3 regions of the Enterobacter sp. ECC-175 genome follow, and region 1 is predicted to be linked to each of the others. Evidence: predicted binding sites of a transcription regulator. Region 1 holds the regulator's gene; each other region holds the start of a gene.

Evidence for each region. The regulator PurR, encoded in region 1, represses purine synthesis genes. The targets are predictions, from matches to a motif close to CANGCAAACGTTTGCNTG.
Region 2: gcvT (glycine cleavage system aminomethyltransferase GcvT) is a predicted target of PurR. The motif match lies at 1,987-2,004, and genes of this name have one in related genera.
Region 3: purL (phosphoribosylformylglycinamidine synthase) is a predicted target of PurR. The motif match lies at 2,601-2,618, and genes of this name have one in related genera.

Annotation. Positions count from the first base shown of each region.
Region 1 is NZ_CP143776.1:2,515,012-2,519,664, forward strand. Features, by position in the region: gene cfa (cyclopropane fatty acyl phospholipid synthase) at 1-46, opposite strand, end outside; gene punC (purine nucleoside transporter PunC) at 344-1,543, opposite strand; gene punR (DNA-binding transcriptional activator PunR) at 1,658-2,569, shown strand; gene purR (HTH-type transcriptional repressor PurR) at 2,586-3,611, opposite strand; gene V1599_RS11940 (YnhF family membrane protein) at 3,909-3,998, shown strand; gene V1599_RS11945 (MFS transporter) at 4,164-4,653, shown strand, end outside.
Region 2 is NZ_CP143776.1:4,299,237-4,303,889, reverse strand. Features, by position in the region: gene ubiH (2-octaprenyl-6-methoxyphenyl hydroxylase) at 1-450, shown strand, start outside; gene ubiI (FAD-dependent 2-octaprenylphenol hydroxylase) at 463-1,665, shown strand; gene gcvT (glycine cleavage system aminomethyltransferase GcvT) at 2,063-3,157, shown strand; gene gcvH (glycine cleavage system protein GcvH) at 3,181-3,570, shown strand; gene gcvP (aminomethyl-transferring glycine dehydrogenase) at 3,697-4,653, shown strand, end outside.
Region 3 is NZ_CP143776.1:3,962,108-3,966,760, reverse strand. Features, by position in the region: gene yfhb (phosphatidylglycerophosphatase C) at 1-435, shown strand, start outside; gene tadA (tRNA adenosine(34) deaminase TadA) at 525-998, shown strand; gene mltF (membrane-bound lytic murein transglycosylase MltF) at 886-2,436, opposite strand; gene purL (phosphoribosylformylglycinamidine synthase) at 2,704-4,653, shown strand, end outside.

The sequences.
Region 1 (4,653 bases):
AGTTATCGTCCGGAACGCTGACTTCTTCTATACACGATGAACTCATAGCTTCTCCATCACCTTGCTGTGATCAGAACCTTCAAACAGCGTAGACGCTTTTTATGGTTTGTGAGAAATCTCACGGTTAATCCCGCGAGGCTAGTATCCGACGTAGAACAGAGGAAGGGAGATAGCCCTTGCCGAAAAGCCTTCCATGGTAAAACGGGAGCACTCCGGCTCCCGTTAACGCTTAATATTTATCGTGTTTATTGAACCAAATTTAGTATAGGCCTCAAAAATGGCTGATTCAATATAAAATTCTTAGCAACCTAATCACTGATGCTTAACATAATTACGGCCGCGACTAGGCATGCGAACGCTCAGCTTCGCTGCGCTCATCCTGAACGGTTTGCGCTGAAGATTGCATCCGGTAGCCCACGCCAGCCAGAAGAACCGTTGCCAGCATCACGCTGGTGGTGGTCAGCAGCGGCGTAGCAATCAGCGCGGAGACCACGAGGCTTGCCAGGAAGCACAGGCCCAGCTGCAGGGTGTTTTGCAATGCGGCTGCGCGACCCGTAGCATGAGGGAACGGGCGCAATGCCTGGGCCACCACGATAGGGTAAATGGCGCCGTTAGCGACCGCCATAACGCAGAACGGAATCAAAATTTCTGCCAGCCCCGCCCCGGGGATAAAGCCTACTGCCCAGGTTCCAACGACGCTAAGGGCGTACAGCACCAGCAGCCACGGCAGCATCTGCTGGCCTTCCCATTTTTGCAGCGCGGCGCGACAGCCGTAGCCGCCGACCAGGAAAGCGATGGTCTGTGGGACATAGCTTAGGCCAATCGCCGCTGGGCTATAGCCCATATCGTGCAGAATAAACGGCGAGCCGGTCAGCCAGGCAAAGAAGCTTGCGGAGCAGGCGGCGTAGATCAGTACGTTGCCGCGGTAAGCTTTGGCCTTCAGCAGGGAGATGAAGGTGATCGGCTTCGCGTCAGCGTGCTCTATTTTTTTATGCGCGGGCTTAAGCGCGAAGGCGGGCAGCATCAGTACCAGCGTAATCGCAAACAGCGTGGCAAAAATCGCCTGCCAGTCAAAATGCGCCAGGATCCAGCTGCCCAGCAGCGGGGCCAGGGCAGGCGAAAGGCCAACCAGCGGCATGATGGTGGCAAAAATTCGGTTCGTGCGCGACGCTGGATAGTAATCGGTCACCAGCGCCTGCCAGGTCACCGCCGCGGCGCAAACGCCCACCGCCTGAATGAAGCGAAGCACCAGCAGCCAGGCGGCATCGCGCACCCACAGCATGCCCAAACAGCCGACGGCGAAAATGGCCAGGCCGAGCAGCAGAACCGGCTTGCGGCCAAAGCGGTCGGAGAGGGGCCCCCACAGCAGCTGTGCGAAGGCAAAGCCTGCCAGGAACAGGCTCAGGCTCGCGCTGATGGCGGCAGCAGGCGTTTGCAGATCTTCCTGCATGGCGGCAAACGCGGGCAAATACATGTCGGTCGCTAAAAAGCCCAGCACGCTCAGGCCGCCGAGCCAGACTAAAAATCCTTTCCTGGGTTGCACTCTTTTTTCTCCTCAAGGAGGCAGGTATACGGTGGCGAAGAGTGTAGGGAGTGCAAAGCAGCTTGTGAAACGCTAATATTTGGCTGTTGCAATCAAAAATTTTGCAGGCAGAAAATGTGGTCAGATTATTCTCTTGAAGTGATTGATGCCGTTGCGCGCAACGGCAGCTTTAGCGGTGCCGCACAGGAGCTGCATCGCGTCCCCTCGGCGATAAGCTATACGGTTCGGCAGCTGGAGGAGTGGCTCGCCGTTCCGCTCTTTGAGCGACGGCATCGGGATGTGGAACTGACGCCAGCTGGGGCGTGGTTTTTGAAAGAAGGGCGTTCTGTTATCAAAAAAATGCAGATCACCCGCGAACAGTGCCAGCAGATTGCCAACGGCTGGCGCGGGCATCTCTCCATCGCCGTAGATAACATCGTCAGGCCGGAGCGCACGCGGCAGATGATCGTCGATTTCTACCGTCACTTCTCGGACGTCGAGCTTAGGGTATCGCAGGAGGTGTTCAACGGCGTATGGGACGCGCTGGCGGACGGCAGGGTAGAGATGGCTATCGGCGCGACCCAGGCAATCCCCGTGGGCGGGCGCTACGCCTTTCGGGACATGGGCATGCTGAGCTGGATCTGCGTGGTCGCGCGCCATCATCCGCTGGCGGCGATGGAAGGACCGCTGAGCGATGACGCGTTGCGCAACTGGCCGTCGCTGGTGCTGGAAGATACGTCGCGATCGCTGCCCAAGCGTATTACCTGGCTGCTGGACAACCAGCGGCGCGTGGTGGCGCCCGACTGGGACTCTTCAGCAACCTGCCTGAGCGCGGGGCTGTGCGTGGGCATGGTGCCCGTCCACTTTGCGCGTCCGCGAATTGACGCCGGAGAGTGGGTTGCCCTGGCGCTGGAAAATCCCTTTCCTGACGCGGCGTGCTGCCTGACCTGGCAGCAAAATGACGTCTCGCCCGCCATGGCCTGGCTGCTGGAGTATCTGGGAGATAGCGAAACGCTGAACAGGGAGTGGCTGAGGGAGCCAGCGTAGCTGGCCCCGAAGAGAATTAACGGCGGTAGTCGCGGAAAGGACCGTCCGCAACGGAGCGGCGCTCAATCAGGCGAGGGTGAACCTCAATGGACTGCGACTCTTCGCGCTTGCTGACGATCCTGTCCATCAGCATGTTAAACGCCGTTTCGCCCAGCGAGTCTTTCGGCTGGTGAATGGTCGTCAGCGCCGGGGTGAAGAAGCGCGCGTTGCGCACGTTGTCATACCCGATCACCGAAATGTCCTGCGGCACGCGCAGGCCGAGCTCGTCTGCCGCACAGAGCGCGCCCATCGCCATGATGTCGCCGCCGCAGAAGACGGCGGTAGGACGGTGCTGCTGGGAGACGATCTGCTGCATCGCGCGGTAGCCGGATTCCGGCTCAAAGTCGCCCTGAACTATCCAGTTTTCCGGCACGTTAATCAGCGCTTCTTCCATGGCTTTCATGAACCCGGCCAGGCGTCCCGCGCCGGTGTTGCGCTCCAGCGGGCCCGGGATGACGCCGATATCGCGGTGGCCGCGCTCGATCAAATAGCGCCCTGCCATATAGCCGCCTTCAAAGGCGTTATCGATAACCGAGTCGGTGAAATCGGCACGCGCTTCGCCCCAGTCCATGACCACCATCGGAATATGGCGATACTCTTCCAGCATGGAGAGAACGGACTCCGGGTACTCGGAGCACATGACCAGCAGGCCATCTACGCGCTTTTGCGCCATCATCGACAGATAGGCGCGCTGTTTTTCAATGTTGTTCCACGCGTTGCCCAGAATCAGGGTATAGCCTTTCTGGAAGCAGTTTTTCTCAACGGCTTCAATAATTTCGGCAAAGTAGGCCGCTTCGCTGCTGGTCGCCAACAGGCCGATAGACTTGGTGTGATTAACCTTCAGGCTGCGCGCAACCGCACTCGGTGAGTAGTGCAGTTCTTTGATCGCGGCCCAGACGGCGTTGCGCGTCTCTTCCGCCACGAAGCGGGTTTTGTTAATAACATGTGATACGGTTGTAGTGGAAACGTTTGCGCGTTTTGCTACGTCTTTAATTGTTGCCATTAAATGTCACTCCAGACCCTATCCTAATATCCTGAAAAATGGGGAGGTAAACGTTTGCCTTCTCTCACCCTTATTACGCAATGTTGAATTGCGACACGCCGGGAAAACGACACAGGACGTCAGGAGGGGGTCAATGGCCGGTACGCTAATAAATTTAGCGTGGAATTTTGTCCTATCTTGAGGAAAAGGGGAAGAGCAAAAGTGGTTATCGTTATAAATCCGGGAAGATTTTTGACGCAAACTGTGCAAAAATGAGCAAGCTCACTTTCCGTGTGGGGATTAAAAGGAGAAAAATTGATGAGTTCCGATCTTAAGTTTTCGCTGATGACCACCGTTATTGTGCTGGCGCTGATTGTTGCCGGCGGGCTGACGGCTGCACTGCACTGATTTTGACGGGGGGAGAGTCCTCTCCCTCCTGCTCGTCTCTAGATTGTTACTTCTGTGGCAAAAATCTTTTGCTAAATTGTTAACTTCTCATTTTTTGTGATTGATGTCATGCTTTTGACTTCTTTGTTCTGTGTCGTGCTATGACGCGGCATTCGGAGTAAGCGCATGAAAATCAATTTTCCCCTGCTGGCCCTCGCCATTGGCGCGTTTGGGATCGGCACCACTGAATTCTCCCCGATGGGGCTCTTACCCGTTATCGCCCGGGGCGTGGACGTCTCGATCCCGGCGGCGGGGATGCTGATTAGCGCCTACGCGATCGGCGTGATGGTCGGGGCTCCGCTGATGACGCTGCTGCTTTCCCATCGCGGGCGCCGCAACGCGCTGATTTTCCTGATGGCTATCTTCACTCTCGGCAACGTGCTGTCGGCGATTGCACCCGATTACACCACGCTGATGCTGTCGCGTATTCTGACGAGCCTTAACCACGGCGCGTTCTTCGGCCTGGGCTCCGTTGTAGCCGCAAGCGTTGTGCCTAAGCACAAGCAGGCCAGCGCGGTCGCCACCATGTTTATGGGGCTGACGATTGCGAACATTGGCGGCGTACCGGCTGCGACATGGCTCGGTGAGGCGATTGGCTGGCGGATGTCCTTCTTAG
Region 2 (4,653 bases), 1.8 Mb from region 1:
GCCGAGCTGCAGCGGGCCTTCGGCTGGCGGCTCGGACGTATCACCCATGCGGGCAAGCGCGCGGTCTATCCGCTGTCGCTGACTACCGCATCGCAGTCTATCTCCCATCGCGTGGCGCTGGTCGGCAATGCGGCGCAGACCCTGCATCCGATTGCCGGGCAGGGCTTCAACCTTGGCCTGCGCGACGTCATGAGCCTTGCGGAAACGCTGGCGCAGGCGTGGCGCGAGCAAAAAGACTGCGGTGAGTACGCGGTGCTGAGTCATTATCAGAAGCGCCGTCAGGCCGACAAAGAGGCGACGATCGGCGTGACCGATGGTTTAGTCCATCTGTTTGCCAACCGCTGGGCGCCGCTGGTGGCAGGCCGCAACCTCGGGCTGGTGGCGATGGAATTATTCATTCCGGCACGTGACGTGCTGGCGCAGCGGACCCTTGGTTGGGTCGCGCGTTAAGGAGTTATCACCGTGCAAAATGTTGATGTCGCCATTGTAGGCGGCGGAATGGTCGGGCTGGCGCTGGCCTGCGGATTACAGGGCAGCGGCCTGCGCGTGGCCGTGCTGGAGCAAAAGCTGCCTCAGCCCGTCGCGCCGGATGCGCCGCCGGCGCTTCGCGTATCGGCGATTAACGCGGCCAGCGAAAAGCTGCTGACGCGGCTTGGCGTCTGGTCAGATATCGTGGCCCAGCGCGCCAGCTGCTATCACGGTATGGAAGTGTGGGATAAAGACAGCTTCGGCCACATCGCGTTTGATGACGAAAGCATGGGGTACAGCCACCTGGGGCACATCATCGAAAACGCGGTGATTCACCACGCGCTGTGGCAAAAAGCGCAGGCCTGTAGCGACGTGACGCTGATGGCACCCGCGCAGATCCAGCAGGTGGCCTGGGGCGAAAACGAGGCGTTTATTACCCTGCAAAGCGGCGACATGCTCACCGCGCGTCTGGTGGTAGGCGCTGACGGCGCCAACTCCTGGCTGCGTAACAAGGCCGATATCCCGCTGACCTTCTGGGACTACCGCCATCACGCGATGGTGGCGACCATCCGCACCGAAGAGCCGCACGGCGGCGTCGCGCGCCAGATTTTCCACAACGACGGCATTCTGGCCTTCCTGCCGCTCAGCGATCCGCACCTGTGCTCGATCGTCTGGTCGCTGGTGCCGGAAAAAGCGCAGCAGATGCAGGACGCCACGCCGGAAGCCTTTAACCAGGCGCTGTGCGTGGCGTTTGATAACCGCCTTGGCCTGTGCACGCTTGAGAGCGAGCGTCTGGTCTTCCCGCTGACCGGCCGCTACGCGCGCCAGTTTGCGGCGCACCGCCTGGCGCTGGTCGGCGATGCGGCGCATACCATTCATCCGCTGGCCGGGCAGGGCGTGAATCTCGGCTTTATGGATGCGGCCGAGCTGGTGGAAGAGCTGCGTCGCCTGCACCGCGAAGGGAAAGACATCGGCCAGCATTTATACCTGCGGCGCTACGAGCGCAGCCGCAAGCACAGCGCGGCGATGATGCTGGCGGGCATGCAGGGCTTCCGCGAGCTGTTTGCCGGGGCCAATCCGGCGAAAAAACTGCTGCGCGATATCGGCCTTAAGCTTGCCGACACCCTTCCCGGCGTTAAGCCGCAGCTTCTCCGTCAGGCAATGGGCCTTAACGATCTTCCCGACTGGCTCCAATAGTATTGACCCCCGTCACACTTTCTTTTCCCGGCCTCCGCGCCGGGGAAATAACCTCATTTGAAATAATCTAATTTCACGCGTTTTTTCGCATTAGATAATCTAATCTCACCTTTTTTTCATGACGAAAATCTGGCCCATTTTTCCGCACGAAATATCACCCTGTGCTGAATACTGTTAGATCAATGTTAATTTTGTGCGGGCTTAATCGCATTTTTCCAGTGAATAACTCTGTAGGCTTTTTAGCGTTTTTTAGTCATAAGCTAATGTGATGACCTTCTTTAGCTTATGGTTTACCGCCGGCTTCGGTGGTAAGTTCAGGTAAAAGAGAACGTTTGCGTCGGCGCCATATACGGGGCCGATACCGGGTTTCACGGTGGAATTTTTCAACGAGGAAAAGATGGCTCAACAGACTCCTTTGTACGAACAGCACGTGTTATGCGGCGCCCGCATGGTGGACTTCCACGGCTGGATGATGCCGCTGCACTACGGCTCGCAGATTGATGAGCACCACGCGGTGCGCACCGATGCCGGTATGTTCGACGTATCCCACATGACGATTGTCGATCTGCGCGGTAGCCGCACCCGGGAGTTTCTGCGTTATCTGCTGGCAAACGACGTGGCGAAGCTAAAGACGCCGGGCAAAGCGCTTTATACCGGTATGCTAAATGCCTCCGGCGGCGTGATTGATGACCTTATCGTCTATTACTTCACTGAAGATTTCTTCCGCCTCGTTGTCAACTCCGCCACCCGCGAAAAAGACCTCTCCTGGATCACTCAACACGCCGAACCTTACGCCATCGACATCACCGTCCGTGACGATCTGTCGCTGATCGCCGTGCAGGGGCCAAACGCGCAGGCGAAGGCCGCCTCTCTGTTCAGCGACGAGCAGCGCAAAGCCACCGAAGGCATGAAGCCGTTCTTCGGGGTGCAGGCGGGCGACCTGTTTATTGCGACCACCGGCTACACCGGCGAAGCGGGCTATGAAATTGCGATGCCGAACGAGAAGGCCGCCGATTTCTGGCGCGCGCTGGTCGAAGCGGGCGTGAAGCCGGCGGGCCTGGGCGCGCGCGATACGCTGCGCCTCGAAGCGGGAATGAACCTCTACGGCCAGGAGATGGACGAAGGCGTCTCTCCGCTGGCTGCCAACATGGGCTGGACCATTGCCTGGGAACCGGCCGACCGTGACTTCATCGGGCGCGAAGCGCTGGAAATGCAGCGTGAAAAGGGCACTGAACAGCTGGTTGGCCTGGTGATGAAGGAAAAAGGCGTCCTGCGCGGCGAGCTGCCGGTGCGCTTCACCGATGCCGATGGCAATCACCGCGAAGGCGTGATCACCAGCGGCACCTTCTCCCCGACGCTCGGCTACAGTATCGCCCTGGCGCGCGTCCCGGCGGGCATTGGCGAAACGGCGGTGGTGCAGATCCGCAACCGTGAAATGCCGGTCAACGTAACCAAACCGATTTTTGTTCGCGCCGGTAAGCCGGTCGCCTAATCATTTTTATCAGGAGAACTTCAATGAGCAATGTGCCAGCAGAACTGAAATACAGCAAAGAACACGAGTGGCTGCGCAAAGAGGCGGACGGCACTTACACCGTAGGGATCACCGAGCACGCGCAGGAGCTGCTGGGCGACATGGTGTTTGTCGACCTGCCTGACGTGGGCACCACCGTGAGCGCGGGCGACGACTGCGCGGTTGCGGAGTCCGTAAAAGCGGCTTCCGATATCTACGCACCGGTCAGCGGTGAAATTGTGGCCGTCAACGACGCGCTGAGCGACTCCCCGGAGCTGGTGAACAGCGAGCCGTATGAAGGCGGCTGGATCTTTAAGATCAAAGCCAGCGACGAGGCGCAGGTTGCCGCGCTGCTGGATGCGACCGCGTACGAAGCACTGTTAGAAAACGAGTAAGCCATTATCCCTCTCCCCTGTGGGGAGAGGGTAGGGTGAGGGGAACTGACGACACCCTCACCCCAGCCCTCTCCCTAAGGGAGAGGGATAAAACACATTCACTGCACGTTTCAGGAACCATCGCTCATGACACAGACTTTAAGCCAGCTTGAAAACCGTGGCGCCTTCATTGAACGTCACATCGGGCCGGACGCTCAGCAACAGCAGGAGATGCTGAAAACGGTTGGCGCGGATTCATTAAGCGCACTGATCGGCCAGATCGTGCCGAAGGACATCCAGCTTGCGACGCCGCCTCAGATCGGGGAGTCCACCACCGAGTTCGCCGCGCTGGCGGAGCTGAAGGCCATTGCCGGCCTTAACAAGCGCTATAAGTCTTACATTGGCATGGGCTACACCAACGTGCAGCTGCCGCCGGTTATCCTGCGTAACATGCTGGAAAATCCGGGCTGGTACACCGCTTACACCCCTTATCAGCCTGAAGTATCCCAGGGCCGCCTGGAAGCGCTGCTGAACTTCCAGCAGGTGACGCTGGACCTGACCGGCATGGATATCGCGTCCGCCTCGCTGCTGGACGAAGCGACCGCCGCTGCCGAAGCGATGGCGATGGCAAAACGCGTCAGCAAGTTGAAAAACGCCAACCGCTTCTTCGTGGCGGCGGACGTGCATCCGCAAACGCTGGACGTGGTGCGCACCCGCGCGGAAACCTTCGGTTTTGACGTGATTGTCGACGACGCGGACAAAGTGCTGGATCACCAGGACGTCTTCGGCGTGCTGCTGCAGCAGGTGGGCACAACGGGCGAAGTACATGATTACAGCGCGCTGATCGCCGAGCTGAAAAACCGCAAAGTTATCGTCAGCGTTGCCGCCGATTTTATGGCGCTGGTGCTGCTGACCGCGCCGGGCAAACAGGGCGCGGATATCGTCTTCGGTTCGGCCCAGCGCTTCGGCGTGCCGATGGGCTACGGCGGCCCGCACGCGGCGTTCTTCGGCGCGAAAGATGAATTCAAACGCTCCATGCCGGGCCGCATTATCGGGGTATCGAAAGATGCCGCCGGTAACACCGCCCTGCGCATGGCGATGCAG
Region 3 (4,653 bases), 1.4 Mb from region 1:
TGGGGCTGCACCTTTGGCCACAGCGAAGCCCGGCTCAAGCAGCTTGAGCACGATTTTGTCCAGTGGTTTCGCGGTCATGTGACCGCGTTTCCCGTGGTGCAGCAGCGGCTTACTGACTATCTGAATGCGAACGATGCGGACATCTGGCTAATCACCGGCTCGCCGCAGCCGCTGGTGGATCGTGTCTATTTTGATACCCCGTGGCTGCCGCGCGTAAATCTCATCGCCACCCAGATTTCCCGCGCCTACGGCGGCTGGGTGTTGACCCTGCGCTGTCTGGGCCATGAGAAAGTGGTTCAGCTCGAGAAGCGCATTGGCGCGCCTCTGAACCTCTATAGCGGCTATAGCGACAGCAAACAAGACAACCCGCTGCTCAACTTTTGCCAGCACCGCTGGCGCGTCACGCCGATGGGCGATCTTCAGCAGCTCGAATAGTCTTATCCAGAACAGGTGTGTATAATGCCGCCCGCTTTTAACTGGAGTAACAGCCCTTGTCCACCTCTGAATACGATCATGAATACTGGATGCGCCACGCGCTTGCGCTGGCTCAGCGCGCCTGGGAAGAGGGTGAAGTGCCCGTCGGCGCGGTGCTGGTTCATCACAACCAGGTGATTGGCGAAGGGTGGAACCGTCCGATTGGGCGTCACGATCCCACGGCGCATGCCGAAATCATGGCGCTACGTCAGGGCGGGCTGGTGCTGCAAAACTATCGCCTGCTAGATACCACGCTGTACGTCACGCTTGAACCGTGCGTCATGTGCTCCGGCGCGATGGTGCACAGCCGCATCGGTACGCTGGTCTTCGGCGCGCGGGATGAAAAAACCGGCGCGGCCGGCTCGCTGATGGACGTGCTCGGTCACCCGGGGATGAACCACCAGGTGAAGACTATCGGTGGGGTGCTTGCACCAGAGTGTTCGGGGCTATTAAGTGATTTCTTCCGTATGCGTCGGCAGCAGAAAAAGCAACAAAAGGCAGAATTGAAGCGGAAGGACGATTAACCTCGTCCGGCGAGACCACCGGGTAGCTCTGCGCGATCTGCTGCGCCTCGGTGGCCTCTTTTTCCTTCTCGAGCAGATAACCCACCAGGCTAATCTGGTATTTTCGAATATTCTCAACGTAGGCGTAGGCTTCATGCCCGCGCGCGTATCCGTACGTCAGCTTGTTGTACCACGGCTTTTGGCTAAGCAGCGGCAGGCGCTGCTTGACGTCTGACCAGCTATCGGGGTTACCTTTCGTTTTCGCCGTGAGCGCGCGCGCGTCCAGCATGTGCGCGTAGCCCATGTTATAGGCCGCCAGCGCGAACCAGATGCGCTCCTCTTCCGGCACCGTTTCCGGCACTTTTGCCATCATATCCTGCAAATATTGAGCGCCGCCGCTGATGCTCTGTTCCGCATCGGTCCTGTCAATGACGCCGAGGCTCTGCGCGGTGTTTTTGGTCAGCATCATTAGCCCGCGCACGCCGGTTGGGGAGGTGGCCTGGGTATCCCAGTGCGATTCCTGATAGGAGATTGCCGCCAAAAGCCGCCAGTCAATTTTCTCGGCGTACTTCTCGAACAGCGGCTGCAGGTCCGGCAGCACGCTGTCCACCGCGCGCAGGAAGCTGCGGGTATCCACGTAGTCAAAGTCATCCCCGTGGCCGAGGTATTTCTCTTCCAGCCGCGCCAGCGTACCGTCTTCATTGATGGTGTTGAAGAAGTCAAGCATGGCGGCGGAGAGGGTCTGATCGTCGTCCAGCTGGCTAAACCAGGTCACCGGCTGCTCATCGGTCACGTCCAGCGCCACGGCAATTTCCGGGTGAACGCGCTGGAACAGGCTGATCGCCACCGAATCGGCAATCGTGTAGGCCAGCTTCTTGTCTTTCACCTGTTCAAGCAGCTCGTTGGTGCCCAGCTTCGGATCAACCTTCCAGCTCAGATCGGGATATTTCTTTTCCTTGAGGCTGCGCAGATCGTCAATCACTACGTGCCCCGGCGCGATCGTCAGCTGCTGCTCCGTGAGTCCTTCCAGCGAGCGTGGACGCTGGTTGCCAACGCGGTAAACCAGCTGCTGGGAAACGGAATAGTAGGTCGGGCCCGGCTGATAGTTCTTGCTGCGCTCGGAGTTATAGACCAGCCCCGCCGCGAGAACGTCCGCTTTGTTGTTGTCCAAATCGTCAAACAGCTGATTAATATTCTGGCGAACGGTGATGTCGAGCTTAACGCCGAGATAGTCAGCGAACTGCTGGGCCAGCTCATAGTCGAGGCCAATCGTTTTGCCGTTAATGTCGCTATAGATGAGCGGAGAGGAGAGGGTACTGACGCGAAGCACTCCCCGCTCCTGAATGGCGGCGATGCGGTTTTCGGGTTTACCGAACCAGGGGATAGAAGGCCAGAGGGCCACTGCCAGCAGCAACGTAACAATGCCGATGAGCAGATAATTAATCTTTAATTTTTTCAATTAGTTAATTCTCTGCGACGTCAATTGCCTCAGTGTGCTGTAGTCATGTGAAAAGTTAGGTTTGCCATTGAATGAGCGGCATTTTGCGTAAACTTGCGCCACTTGGCAACCAATTAGAGAGACAGGTCACATCTATTGCTAAAGGTCTGCGCGGATTTTATTTCGACGCAAACGGTTTCGTCGGAGCTCAGGATTCTCTATAATGACGCCCGTTTTCCCCCCTTGCGCACACTGTAAGCGCCCCGGCGCTTCGAAGACGAGAGACTTATGATGGAAATTCTGCGTGGTTCGCCTGCACTGTCTGCCTTCCGTATTAACAAACTGCTGGCACGTTTTCAGGCAGCCGACCTTCCGGTAAGCACTATTTACGCTGAGTATGTCCATTTTGCTGACCTGAATGCTCCCCTGAACGCAGAGGAGCGCGTACAGCTGGAGCGTCTGCTCAAATACGGTCCTAGCCTGAGCAGCCACACGCCAACCGGTAAACTGATCCTTGCGACGCCGCGTCCCGGCACCATCTCCCCCTGGTCTTCTAAAGCGACCGATATCGCTCACAACTGCGGCCTGAGCCAGATTAATCGCCTTGAGCGCGGCGTGGCGTACTACGTGGAAGCATCCACCCTGACCGACGCGCAGTGGCAGGCCGTTGCCGCCGAGCTGCACGACCGCATGATGGAGAGCGTGTTTACCTCTCTTGAAGAGGCGCAGCAGCTGTTCTCTCATCACCAGCCCGCGCCGGTGCAAAGCGTGGACCTGCTCGGGCAGGGCCGCCAGGCGCTGATTGACGCCAACCTGCGTCTCGGCCTGGCGCTGGCAGACGACGAGATTGACTACCTGCAGGACGCCTTCGTTAAGCTGAACCGCAATCCGAACGACATCGAACTCTATATGTTTGCGCAGGCGAACTCCGAGCACTGCCGCCATAAAATTTTCAACGCCGACTGGGTTATCGACGGTGAGAAACAGCCTAAATCGCTGTTCAAAATGATCAAAAACACCATGGAGCAAACGCCCGACCACGTGCTGTCTGCCTATAAGGACAATGCCGCGGTAATGGAAGGCTCCGAAGTGGGACGCTATTTTGCCGACCACGCCACCGGCCGCTACGACTTCCATCAGGAGCCTGCCCACATCCTGATGAAGGTGGAAACCCACAACCACCCGACGGCGATCTCCCCGTGGCCGGGCGCGGCGACCGGTTCTGGCGGTGAAATTCGTGACGAAGGCGCCACCGGACGCGGCGCTAAACCGAAAGCGGGCCTGGTGGGTTTCTCCGTCTCTAACCTGCGCATCCCGGGCTTCGAACAGCCGTGGGAAGAAGACTTCGGCAAGCCGGAGCGCATCGTGACCGCGCTGGACATCATGACCGATGGCCCGCTGGGTGGCGCGGCGTTTAACAACGAATTTGGCCGTCCGGCGCTGAACGGCTACTTCCGTACCTACGAAGAGAGAGTGGACAGCCACAACGGCGAAGAGCTGCGCGGCTACCACAAGCCAATTATGCTGGCGGGTGGGATCGGCAACATTCGCGCCGATCACGTGCAGAAAGGCGAGATCGTCGTCGGCGCGAAGCTGATCGTGCTGGGCGGCCCGGCGATGAACATCGGCCTGGGCGGCGGCGCGGCATCCTCTATGGCGTCCGGCCAGTCTGATGCGGATCTTGATTTTGCCTCCGTTCAGCGCGACAACCCGGAAATGGAGCGTCGCTGTCAGGAAGTGATCGACCGCTGCTGGCAGCTGGGCGATGCCAACCCGATCCTCTTCATCCACGACGTGGGTGCGGGCGGTCTGTCCAACGCCATGCCGGAGCTGGTCAGCGACGGCGGCCGCGGCGGCCGCTTCAACCTGCGCGACATCCTGAGCGATGAGCCGGGCATGAGCCCGCTGGAAATCTGGTGTAACGAATCCCAGGAGCGCTACGTGCTGGCGGTTGCCGCCGACCAGCTGCCGCTGTTTGACGAGCTGTGCCGCCGCGAGCGCGCGCCGTACGCCGTCATTGGCGAAGCGACCGAAGAGCAACACCTTTCCTTAAGCGACACCCATTTCGACAACCAGCCGATCGATCTGCCGCTGGACGTTCTGCTCGGCAAAACGCCGAAAATGACCCGCGACGTGGAAACCCGTCAGGCGGCGGGCAAGGCGCTGGACCGTCAGGGCATCACCGTTGCCGACGCGGTCAACCGCGTGCTGCACCTGCCTGCTGTTGCGGAGAAAACC